DNA from 3 places in the Halomonas sp. hl-4 genome. Region 2 is predicted to be linked to each of the others. Evidence: predicted binding sites of a transcription regulator. Region 2 holds the regulator's gene; each other region holds the start of a gene.
The links. The regulator FNR, encoded in region 2, switches genes on or off when oxygen is low (the NO sensors DNR and NnrR bind a similar motif). The targets are predictions, from matches to a motif close to TTGATNTANATCAA.
Positions count from the first base shown of each region.

Region 1: CPH17_RS09830 (Hsp20/alpha crystallin family protein) is a predicted target of FNR. The motif match lies at 2,433-2,446, and genes of this name have one in related genera.
Region 3: kdgD (5-dehydro-4-deoxyglucarate dehydratase) is a predicted target of FNR. The motif match lies at 2,649-2,662, and genes of this name have one in related genera.

Region 1 is NZ_LT907845.1:2,060,214-2,064,460, reverse strand. Features, by position in the region: gene CPH17_RS09840 (helix-turn-helix domain-containing protein) at 1-121, opposite strand, end outside; gene CPH17_RS09835 (PHA/PHB synthase family protein) at 473-2,200, opposite strand; gene CPH17_RS09830 (Hsp20/alpha crystallin family protein) at 2,569-3,072, shown strand; gene CPH17_RS09825 (BON domain-containing protein) at 3,190-3,840, shown strand; gene trxC (thioredoxin TrxC) at 4,099-4,247, shown strand, end outside.
Region 2 is NZ_LT907845.1:3,555,199-3,559,445, forward strand. Features, by position in the region: gene CPH17_RS16680 (putative nucleotidyltransferase substrate binding domain-containing protein) at 1-708, shown strand, start outside; gene CPH17_RS16685 (DNA polymerase III subunit epsilon) at 705-1,346, shown strand; gene ttcA (tRNA 2-thiocytidine(32) synthetase TtcA) at 1,424-2,347, shown strand; gene fnr (fumarate/nitrate reduction transcriptional regulator Fnr) at 2,344-3,084, opposite strand; gene hemN (oxygen-independent coproporphyrinogen III oxidase) at 3,147-4,247, opposite strand, start outside.
Region 3 is NZ_LT907845.1:2,447,281-2,451,527, reverse strand. Features, by position in the region: gene CPH17_RS11585 (AEC family transporter) at 1-908, shown strand, start outside; gene thpD (ectoine hydroxylase) at 1,293-2,204, shown strand; gene kdgD (5-dehydro-4-deoxyglucarate dehydratase) at 2,740-3,651, shown strand; gene CPH17_RS11570 (ABC transporter substrate-binding protein) at 3,711-4,247, shown strand, end outside.

The sequences.
Region 1 (4,247 bases), 1.5 Mb from region 2:
TATTTCTTTTATTTAAGATAAATGAAGGTTGAGTTAAGTTATTTAAATCTTCTATGATGGATGTGCCGGAATGGTAATATGCATTCTCTTTTTTTCTATTTGAAGGAGATAGTGCGTCCATTTTAAAGCCCTCCTTTTAAATATTTGAAGATAAATTATTTTTTGGTAGTCATTTTTGAGTTGATTTTAAAATTATTATGCAATAATTAATATTAGGTGTTTTTCTATAAACTGCAACTATTATTATTTATTAAAATAAAAGCATATAAAACAGAAGGTTGAGTTTTTGTGGTATGCAATTCTGCTAGATGGCTGATTTATTTTGATGCTTGCGTTACCTTCCTTGTCAATAATTTTAATAAGGTGAATGATGATGCATGCAGTTTTTTATGCTTAGTGTTTTTCTTTAATTGCTGATAGTAGGTTCTTGATGTTTAATTTAATTAAAGGCTATTGATAAAAATAAATTTTTTTATTTTTGCTTTACATAACTGCCAGGAGCATCTTCTATCGGTATATAAGTTGTCGACCCAACCTTAGGTGCTTTGTTAAAAGGACCTGATTTGTCTGCTAACCAAGTTTGCCAAGCGTTCCACCAAGAACCTGGGTGAATAACGGTACTCTGTAACCAAGTGTCGGGGTCAATGTAAATATCGTTCTCATATGACGTCGTCATACGATAATGCCGGTGAGTGTATCCGGGAGGGCTGATAATGCCTGCGTTATGGCCACCGCTGGTAAGTAGAAAAGTAATTTCGGGTGCATCTGAAAGCAGGTTCAATCTATAAGTAGATCGCCACGGAGCAACATGATCCCATTCTGTTCCAACGCAAAATATGGGTACCTGTATATCGCTAAGCGCTACCGGACGGTCATCTACTCTAAATCGGCCTTCGGCTAAATCATTATTTAAAAAAAGGTTGCGTAAATATTCTGAATGCATGCGGTAGGGCATGCGCGTTGCGTCAGTATTCCAGGCCATTAAGTCGTTAATGGGATTTCTCGTGCCCAGCAGATATTCATTTACAATTCGAGACCATACCAAATCGTTAGAACGAAGAATCTGAAATGCTCCTGACATTTGTTTGGTATCAAGAATGCCCTGAGACCACATCATATCTTCAAGGAAAGCGAGTTGCTTCTCATCGATAAATAACATTAGTTCGCCAGCTTCTCGAAAATCGGTCTGTGCGGCAAATAGTGTCATCGACGCTAAGCGATCATCGTTATTACGCGCCATCGTCGCTGCAGTAATGGCTAGCAGCGTTCCGCCTAAACAGTAGCCGACACCATGTACCTTCTGATTGGGAATGAGGTGCCGGATAATATCGAGACTCTCTGAAATGCCTTGCTGGCGATAGTCATCCATGCCGATATTACGATCCTCGGCGGTTGGATTACGCCAGGAAATCATAAACACGGTATGACCATGATCAACCAGGTACTTGACTAGCGAGTTGTGAGGTGAGAGGTCGAGGATGTAATACTTCATGATCCACGCTGGCACGATCAGCGTCGGAATAGCGTGCACCTTATCCGTGGTAGGCGTGTACTGGATCAGTTCGATCAGATGATTGCGATACACGACTTTACCTGGTGTGATCGCTACATCCTGCCCGACTATATACTCTTCAGTACCGGCTGGCCTTTTGCCAAGATAATGATTCTGGAGATCTTCATAGTAGTGTTGCATTCCCTGAACCAAGTTGGTCCCTCCGCTGAAAAAGGTGTTTTTTAATACAACGGGATTAGTCATTAAGTAGTTGGAGGGTGAAAACACGTCAAGCCATTGGCGAGCGCCAAACTCTACGGCCCGCTCGTGATGAGGGGAGAGACCACTGACGTTGGTAGTGGCGTTGTACCACCACTGCTGCTGCAGCAGAAAACCTTGGTAAAGCAAGTTATAGGGATAGTAGCGCCAGCTAGGATCGCGAAAACGTCGGTCTTGAGGTAAGGGGTCAATACAAGGGCTCGCATTTGGGTCAAAGGCCGAATGGCTAGCCCAAGATAACAAGCGGAGCTGTTTCTTGATGGCTTTTTGCAGTAACAAAGATTGCGTTCCGGGCGAAAGCGCCGTGCTAGATAGCCAGTCCAAGTAAGTTAACATTACTGATGCCGGAGAAATGCCCAATGTCATTCCAGCCAGTGAAGCACGCACCAGTCTGTCCATATTTTGGTGCTGGTTGTCGTTGAAAAACATGCATATTATCCTTAAAAACCGATGAGTGAGAATCGAAATAGCCATCCAATATTAATCAACCAATATGTAAGATGGTTATGAATATAATTATGATAGTTATTTTTGGCTGTGTATGTAGCTAATGCCCCTTTTTTATAAAGTTGTCTAGGTAAAAAATTTTTAAAATATATTATCTTAGTGAAATTTAAAGAAAAATAAGTGGTTTTTTATCATTATAAAAAAGCGATATTTTTTGCTCTATGTCAATTTTGTCTCAAGATAGTGCTTTTTTGGTATGTTTGTCATGCTTCAAAAGAAGAGTGGCTGGACTATAAATAGAAAGTGGTTTTTAACTATGACTCAGGCCCGTATAAATAAGGAGTATCGAAATGGCAAAATCATCTACCAAGTCTGATGTGTCTGTTCCAGATGCAAGTAAAATGCCTGCCAGTCGCTTTTCAAGCCCATTGGAAGAGTTTGATCGAATGATGGAAGGCTTTTTTGAGCGAAACTGGATGAAACCTTTTTTTAAAGATGATTCGGTAAAAGAGCGTCTTGGTTTTTTTGGGCAGCACAATCCAAAAGTGGACATTATTGATCGTGAAAAAGAAATTATCGTGCGTGCTGAAATGCCAGGGGTTGATCGTAAGGATTTAGTCATTGAAGTCACAGAACATTCCTTGATGTTGAAGTGTGAGCGTTCTGGTAAGGCAGACGAGAAAAAGGATGAATATTATCATTCAGAAATTTGGCAAGGTTCTTTTTCAAGAACGATTGGTTTGCCTGTTGAGGTAGATACGCAACATGCAGACGCCAAATTTAAAGACGGCATACTAACAATAACATTGCCTAAAGTTAAACAACCATTAAGGCGGAAGTTAGAGGTCAGTTGAATATACGTCTTTGTAAAATGTGAAGTGATATCTTCGCTTAGACAGGGTGTCGTAAATAGGTAATGAAATACCATGTTGCGACGAATAATTTATCTATCGAATAAAAGGAATACTGCTATGTTGAAATCAGACGCTCAAATTCAAAAAGATGTACTTGCTGAGCTCGGATGGGAGCCATCCGTTCGTGCTTCAGATATTGGAGTAGAAGTTAAAGGTGGCATTGTAACTTTGGCGGGCCATGTCGATAGCTATGCAGAAAAATGGCATGCTGAAACGGCAGCGCAGCGTGTCAGCGGTGTGAAGGGTGTTGCCATAGAAATTGATGTAAAACTACCGGGTAATGCAAAGCGTACAGATGCGGATATCGCTCGTGCTGTTAAAAACACACTAGAGTGGAATATATTCGTTCCAAATGACCCATTAAAAGTAATGGTTGAAAACGGCTGGGTGACTCTTTCCGGTATGGTGCCTTGGGATTATCAACGTCGCTTAGCGGAAACATCTATACGTTACTTAGCAGGTGTGGTTGGTGTGAGTAATCAAATTGTTATTAAGCCTAACCTTTCTGCTGCGGCAGTTAGAGTTGATATTGAAAACTCACTTAAACGAAAGGCTATCCAAGATGCTAATGCGATTAAAGTGGAAGTCCATGATCACGATGTTAAAATTAGTGGTAAGGTAGATAGTTTAGTGGAAAGAGACTTGATAAACCACGCGGTATGGAACTCTCCCGGCGTATGGACTGTAACGGACAATATAAGAACTTAATTCAGTGGTGCTCAGATATTTTGCAGGGCTATTAGATTGACCGTATTAGTTCGATGGCCCTGCGTGTTTGCATTTTCTTGTTTAACGCCAGACTAAACCTGGAAGGTTTTCTGCACCGAATCCTCTGTAAAAAGGTATATAGTTTTCTCAGGAAGAGTTTTTAGTAGTTGAGTTTGATATGATTTAAAAAGCGTATTATCGCTCATAAGGCAAATAGATAGAGTGTCAAAGTAACTCGAAACTATAAGGAATTCTGGTATGCAGCTGGTCTGCCCTTCATGTGGAACTACTAACCGTATACAAGCCGAACGATTGCACGATTCGCCTGTTTGCGGACGGTGCAAGACTGCGTTGATGAATGCTGAGCCTGTGAGCCTCAGTGATACCACTCTACATAAGTTTATTTC
Region 2 (4,247 bases):
GATGACATGCAGCGCCTCACGGCCACCCTTATTGAGCTGGGTTACCCGCCTTGTCCGGGCAATATCATGGTGTCGAACCCGGATTGGGTGGCCACGGTAAGCGAATGGAAAGGGCGCATTGCGCGCTGGGCCAGCGCACGTGACGGCGATAGCCTGATGAAGCTGGCGATCATGCTCGACGCCCACGGCGTGGCGGGCAACCCGAGCCTGCTGGAAAGCGTCCGTGAGGAGCTGTTCGAGCGTTGCTCCCGGGACGAGTTGCTGCTGTCGTATTTCGCCCGCACTGCGCTGCGTTTTTCTACTCCCTTGACGCTGTTTGGTTCGCTTAAGAAGCCCCAGCACGGCATCGATATAAAAAAAGGCGGTATTTTTCCCATCGTTCACGGCGTTCGCACCATGGCGCTTGAGCGGCGTATTCACGACACCTCGACGTTTGGCCGGTTGGATGCGCTGGCCGAGGACGGGCGTCTCAACCGGCGCTTTGCTGACGACCTAGGCGAAGCCTTAGCGCTGTTTACCGAGTTGCGGCTTAAGCAGCAGCTCAATGATATCGCCGACGGATCATCCGTTAACCAACCGGAGCGCTCCAACCGGGTCGTCGTGCAGGAGTTATCGTCGTTGGAGCGTGATTTGCTTCGCGAAGCGCTGCACATCGTTAAAGATTTCAAACAGCGTCTCTCGCATCGTTATCACCTGGAGTATTCGTGATCAGTCGACACTATTTAGATGCCCCCTTTGGTTGGCTTGGCGGCCTGCTGCGCCGGGGAAGCGAGCGCCGCCGCTATGCAGCTTCTCCCTATGCGTGGCTTTTCCAACCTTACCTAGGAAATGAACTGGTGGCGCTTTCGTGTTTTGCCCACCATGGGGTAATGAGCATCGCGGCGGTAACGCTGCGTCATCACCAAATCCTGACCAGTCGCGCATGGGTTGCAGCGCTGAGCGAAGGCGCGCGAGGAAGCGACGCCGCCGAGCGCCGTCATCAGTTGCTGTACAACGTGGAGACCACGCTACCGCTCGATGTTGAAAGCCTGCGTTCGCTAGTCGAGTTTATCGGCAACCGGCCGATCGTCGGCTGGCAGCTTGAGCAGCGCCTCGCGCCGCTCGAGCAGGCGCTACGCCGCCATCTAGGGTTTGGCCTGCCCAATGCACGGGTGGATGTCACCAAGCTGCACCAGCGCCATCTGCGCCGCTTACACCCCCAGGCTGAGCAAGAAGATGAGCTAGCCAGAGCGCTAAACTGTTGGCAAGTGCCCAGCCAGGCGCCTCAGCGGGCGCTTGAAGATGCCACCGCCAGCGCGCTGCTGTATCTTCGCTTGCAGCGTACGGAGGTGGATGCTGCCCTGTAGTGGCAAGCAGTTGGGCGCTGGCGCTGGGAGTTGCTAGAATAGCGGTTGCTTCTTTTACCATCGGCAGTGCTTATACCATGCAACATCACCTTGATCATTTTGACCCAGCGTTGGCGACCCCTAATGCGGCACCCGGCTTCCCCGAAGCGGCTGTCGCTTCTGAATCCCACGCAGCCAAACAAAAACGCGAGTTCAATAAGCTACAAAAGCGTCTTCGCCGCGAAGTGGGCAATGCGATCATTGACTATCGCATGATCGATGAGGGCGATCGCGTTATGGTCTGCCTGAGCGGCGGCAAAGACAGTTATACAATGCTGGAGATGCTGCTCAGCCTGCAGCGCAATGCGCCGGTGAACTTCTCGCTGGTGGCCGTCAACATGGACCAGAAACAGCCGGGCTTTCCTGAGCATGTGTTGCCGACCTATCTCGAGCAACGCGGGGTGGAATACCACATTCTGGAGCGTGATACCTATTCGGTGGTGAAAGAGAAAACCCCGGAAGGCAAAACCACTTGCGCGCTATGTTCGCGCTTGCGCCGCGGTTCGCTGTACGGCTTTGCCGAAGAGATTGGCGCCACTAAGATTGCCCTGGGCCACCATCGGGAAGACATTCTTGAAACGCTGTTTTTAAATATGTTCTTCGGTGGCACGCTAAAATCAATGCCGCCCAAATTGCTTTCTGACGACGGCAAGAACATCGTTATCCGACCGCTGGCGTACTGCAAAGAGGCGGATATCGTTGAGTACGCCCAGCAAATGGCGTTCCCTATTATCCCTTGCAACCTTTGTGGCTCGCAGCCCAACCTACAGCGTCAAGTAGTGAAAGATATGCTGGCGGATTGGGATAAAAAACATCCCGGCCGATTGGAAAGTATGTTTAAAGCCGTCACCAATGTTGCGCCCTCGCAGCTTGCGGACCGCGATCTGTTTGACTTCGCCGGGCTAGAAGCCAAACAGGCTGAGTTAATGGCGGGGCGCATTCAGGCGCTCACTGTTGGCTAGGGAGCGGCGTCTTCTTCGGCAAGCTGCTGCAGTCTCGCTATATCAAGAATGCGTACCTCGCGGCCTGACACGTCCACCACTTCCTGAGATTGGAAGCGGCTTACAATCCGGCTGACGGTTTCCACAGCGAGCCCGAGATAGTTGCCGATATCCGCTCTGGGCATCGAGAGTCGAAAACTGTAGGGCGAGTAGCCCCGGCGGCGAAAACGGTCGGAAAGCGTGATCAGAAAGCTTGCCAGGCGCTGGTCGGCGGTTTTGCGGGACAGCAGCCGCATCATTCGCCGGTCATTACGCAGTTCTTTGCTCATGCTGCGGTATAGCTGGCCGCGTAGCTCGGGCAGCTTTTCAGACAAATGATCCAGTTGGTCAAACGGAATCTCGCATACCGTGGTGGTTTCCAGCGCGACCACGCTGCCGGGGTAATGGGGTTCATCGATAGCATCTAAGCCTACCAGTTCACTTGGCAGATAGAAGTTGGTCAGCTGTTCAAAGCCACCGCCTTCGCTGGTGACCTGTTTTAAGCTGCCTGAACGCACGGCATATACGCTGGTAAACGGCTCCCCCTGGCGAAAAAGCTGCTCGCCTTTTTTGAGCGGGGCGCGTCGCCGAATAATCGCATCAAACTGGTCTATATCTTCCAGTTCGAGCGCTAATGGCAGGCACAGCGAGCTTAAGCTGCAGGTTTGACAGCGTGCCTCATGTAGGATGGCACGCCGTTGGAGCATTGGTTCCAGCATGAGAGTCTCCGTCAGTGGCGCATGGCTTCATTATGTAAGCTGGAGCATATGGGCAGCAACCGTCAAACTATTTTTGAATAGCGCTGTTCGCTCTGATTAGCCAGGCGAGCATCAAACGCCATGGCTAAATGGCGAATTAGCAATCGCCCTAAAGGGGAAACGCGCAGCTTGTTGCCCTGTATATCCACTAGTCCATCGCGCTTTGCCTGGTCGAGAGAACTAAGCGCTAGGCGGAAATACTGGTGGGCATCAATCTGCCAGCGCTTGCCGAGCGCCGCCAAATCCAACTGCATGTCACACATCAAGCGCTCAATGGCATCGCGGCGAATCAGGTCGTCGCGACTCAGGCATACGCCACGCTGTGTGGCTAGCTGCCCTTGATCAATGGCTGACTGGTAAAGATTGAGCTGGCTGTTGTTTTGCGCATAACAATCGTCAAGGCGTGAAATGGCTGATACACCAAAGCCAATCAGATCGCACTGGGCGTGGCTGGAATAGCCCTGGAAGTTGCGCTGCAGCGTGCCGTTTTGCTGGGCAAGAACCAGGCTGTCGTCCGGTCGGGCAAAATGATCCATGCCGATATGCACATAACCGGCATCGGTGAGCATCTCGATGGTGACGCGCAGCATGGCCAGTTTCTCGTCGGCGTCGGGCAGGTCCTGCTGGCGAATGCGCCGCTGGGGCGGAAAACGCTCCGGAAGGTGGGCATAGTTGAACACCGACAGGCGCGCCGGGTTCAGTTCTATGACCTGGCGAAGCGTCTGTGCAAAACTGTTCGCCGTTTGCAGTGGTAGACCGTAGATAAGGTCCAGGTTGAGCGAGCGGAAGCCCAGTCGCTGGGCTTCGTCCATCAGCGTTTCGGTGAGTACCCGTGGCTGGTCACGGTTAATCGCTCGCTGTACCTGAGGATCAAAGTCCTGCACGCCCAGGCTCAGCCGGTTAAAGCCCAGCGATTGCAGATGACGCAGGGTTAACACATCGGCTTCGCGCGGGTCGATTTCAATGGCGTAGTCGCGCTCGGGGTCGCTGGACAGACCGAAGCGGGCATCCAGGCGGTCAATCAATTCGCTCATCTGGTCAAGCGTTAAAAAGGTTGGTGTGCCGCCACCCCAGTGCAGCTGCCTCACCGGTCGCCGGGTGTCGAGAGGCTGCGCTGCCAGCGC
Region 3 (4,247 bases), 1.1 Mb from region 2:
TTAGCGGTGCCCTTGGCCCCTTGTTTCTATTGATATTACTGGGCGCGGCACTGGGCGTTAAACGCTGGCCCAGCGATACGTTCTGGCCGCATATAGAGCGGCTGATCTATTTTGTGCTGTTTCCTGCCATGCTGGTGGCGACGCTGGCAACAGCGGATGTAAGCCAAGTGCCCGTTACCCGCCTGGCCCTGGTACTGCTTGGCGCGATGGCCATATTTGGCGTATTGCTGTGGCGGTTGAGAACACAGCTGAAGTTGACGCCAGCGGCGTTTACGTCGGTGTTTCAAGGTGCCGTGCGATTCAATACATACGTAGGGGTGGCCGGGGCGGCGGCTTTGCACGGCAGCGCAGGCGCTACCACTGCCGCCGTTGCGGTGGCGCTGATGGTGCCGGTGGTCAACATCATGTGCGTGGCCAGCTTTGTGGCCGCAGGTACGCTGGGTAACACCAGCCTCGGCAAAAGCATTATGGCGCTGATCAAAAACCCTTTGATTCTGGCGTGTTTACTGGGCATTGCGCTGAATCTTTCAGGCATAGGGCTTCCGGGTTGGAGCCACGCTACCGTCGACCTATTAGGCCGCGCTGCTTTGCCGCTTGGTCTGGTCGCTGTCGGCGTGGCGTTGCGCCCGGCCGCGCTGCTGCGTGTTGACCGCGGTGTGCTGGCCACTAACAGTGTCAAGCTGATACTCATGCCGGCACTGGTGCTGGGGCTCTCTTGGCTAGTAGGTCTGGATACGGTGAGCCGTGATGTCGCGTTGCTGTTTGCCGCGCTGCCTACCGCTACGTCGGCGTATATTTTGGCCCGCCAACTGGGCGGCGATGCTGAATTGATGGCGGCGATTATTACCGGTCAAACGCTGTTGGCGATGCTGACGCTGCCCGTTTGGCTTCAACTGGCGAGCGGATGAAAAACTAAATAAAAAATATTCGTATTTGTGTTGACGCGGTAAATGAGAACGATTACATTGTGGTTGTGGCGTTTGATGAGACGCCACAGACCACGACAGAAAGCGACAGTTTCCTGTCATGGTTTCTCCCTCTCATTGCTAGTCACGGTCTTTTGCCGCTCCTTTGGAGCGGCTTTCTTTTTTCTAATCTCTGTTAGTGCCTCTCTTCTTATGCTGCCTCTTTGGCTACTTATCTTCGCTTAGCAGCTGATTTTAAACGCATGCATAGCTGAAACGTTTCTAACGCGGATAGGGCGTCATTGCTGAGGCGTGTTTTGGCGTCTACGTTTTAAAAGTGGCGCCTGAACGCGCTTTCTGACATGCATACTAACGGAGGAGTTTGCCATGAATGATACCCAAGATCTTTTCCCCACTCGCTTGGAACGAAAGTTGGGAATGTTTGAGCGCATCGACCCAGTGGTATATGGCGATGAGTCTCAGCTTGCGAATGGCCCATTGGACAGGTCGCAAATTGATGAGTATGAGAGAAAAGGCTTCCTCTCATTTGAAGGGTTTTATGATGCTGACGATATGCAGGCTTTTCTTCAAGAGCTACGTGAGTATGAAGACGATGCTGATCTGAAGCTCTCCGAAGGGACTATTCTTGAACCAGGGCGTGAAGAGATACGCACGGTGTTCGGTATCCATCAAGTATCAAAACGCTTCCAGCGCCTGACTCGAGATCCAAAGTTGCTGGCGATCGTTAAGCAATTGCTGGGCAGTGATGTCTATATCCATCAGTCACGGATCAACTATAAGCCAGGGTTCAAAGGTAAGGGGTTTGAGTGGCATTCGGACTTTGAAACATGGCATAGCGAAGACGGCATGCCGCGTATGCGTGCGCTAAGTTGTTCAATCGTCCTCACTGACAACGGCGAGTTTAACGGTCCGCTGATGCTGATTCCCGGCTCGCACCGGTACTTTGTTCCCTGTGTGGGACGAACGCCGGAAAATAACTACAAAGAGTCGCTGAAAAGCCAAGAGGTAGGGGTGCCGCCCGCGAGCAGCCTTCGCGAGATAATGCTTGAAAACGATATTGAAGCACCCAAAGGCCCAGCAGGGTCTCTGGTAATTTTCGAAAGCAATACCATGCACGGCTCCAATATCAACATGTCCTGCTGGCCAAGAAGTAACCTGTTCTTTGTCTACAATAGTGTTGAAAATACACTTCACGACCCTTACTGCGGTAACCGGCCTCGCCCAGAATTTCTGGCCAACCGCACCGAGTGGGAGCCCCTTGAGCCCCTTCAGGAGTAACCTCTTGTACATTGCCGTATTGAGCGCAAAACCTGACGGTGGCAATTGCTGACTTGCGCCAATACGGCACTTCGCGAGATTTTCGAGATTTTGAACCGCCTTCTGGACGTTGATCAAAAAATGACGCGCCTAGGATACGCACTTACAGGCCCCCTGATGCAGCAGGGGGTCGCGAATGCTAGATGTTTACCTTCCCTTCATGATTTTCTAATAAATAACGTTAGCTCCAAGGTATGAGCAAAAAATACCCCGAAACCGCCCACACTCCCTTAGCAGAGTGCGGCGCTGACTATAAACGCCTAAGTCGCTGTTAATGGTTGAATTGCGTGATATGAGGCTGCATAAGCGTCGCGCTTAGCCTATGGGAGAGGTGGTTAAACTTTGGTTGTATTTTGCGATGGCCGACTTGCTTAACCCGACGGGGGCGATTAGTTTTTAACTTGTATGATGTATGACAACTAAGAGGTTGTCACGATTTTAAGCCTCGCGAATGGGTGTTGGCACACTTCTACGAGGGAAGCATGAGGATGGTGGCGTGAAGTTTTCCAAACAAGACGTAATACAAGCGATCGGTGATGGCCTACTCTCGTTCCCGATCACCGACTTCGACGATAACGGCCAGTTCGATGAAGCCAGCTACCGCGAGCGGCTTGCCTGGTTTATTAACCACGACATTTCAGCGGTATTCGTGGCCGGCGGCACCGGTGAGTTTTTTAACCTATCGCTGGAAGAATACCGCCAGGTGGTACGTGCAGCTGTCGATGTGGTCGATGGCAAGCTCCCGGTGATTGCCAGCGCGGGGTTAAGCGTGGCCTCGGGAAAAGCCTTCGCCAGAGCCGCGGAAGAAGCCGGCGCCGACGGCATTCTGCTAATGCCGCCCTACTTAACCGAATGCCCACAGGAAGGCCTGGTGGCCTATGCAAAGCAAATTTGCGATGCCACACCGATCAACGTTATCTACTACAACCGGGGTAACGGCATCCTCAACGCGGCGTCTGTCCAGGCGTTGGCCGATGCCTGCCCGAACTTGATCGGTCTGAAAGACGGCAAGGGCGATATTCAAGCGCTGAATAAAATCATCAAGACTATGGGCGACCGTCTGACCTATATCGGTGGCGTGCCTACCGCCGAGATTTTCGCCGAAGCGTATCTGTCGATTGGCGTTAACACATACTCCTCGGCCGTCTTCAATTTTGTTCCCGATATGGCGGTGGCCTTCTATCGAGCCCTCCGTGCTGGGGACAGCCACATCGTTAAGCAAATTACCCAAGAGTTTTTTATTCCGTTTATCGATTTACGGGATCAAAAAGCGGGGTATGCCGTGAGCCTGGTTAAGGCGGGTGCCGAGATTATCGGTCGCCCGGCTGGCGAGGTACGCGCGCCATTGACGATGCCGTCTGCCGACGAGTGTCGGCAACTAAAGCAACTAATCGATAATACGAAGTAAAAATCCTTATCAAACCGCAAAGTGATAACAAATTAACAACGAGCGAATGAGGTGAAGTTATGATCGTATCCAAAAAAATGATGACAGGTGTAGGTTCGGTAGCGCTTATGGCGGCAATAAGCGCCAGCTCTGGTGCTGTCCTGGCCCAGGAGCTAAAAGGTAATGTCCGCGTTGTCATCGGCTCTACGTCGACCGGGGCAGACACCTATCAGAACTCCAGTTTCGTAGTGGACAAGCTAGCCGAGCATCTAGATATCAACATGAAGGTCGATGCGGTTGGGGCGAACGCGGCATTTCGCACTCTGGACCGAGATCCGCGCGGTAATACCCTGATGATCTTCCATGATTATGCCTATTTAGGCCACTTATACGGCGTGGAAGGCTTCAGCGATATCTTCGAGAAGTACGCCATTGGGCCTGCCGTATCTATTAACCCAGGCAATGCTTATCTGGTACCCAAGGACTCGCCCTACGAGAATCTGGAGGACATCATCGCTGCCGCAGGTGAAGGCGAGACAATACGTGTTGCGATCCAGCCGGGTGGCGTTTCCGAGATCGGTTTTAGCGCTTTGAAGAACGCTATCGCCATTGAGCAT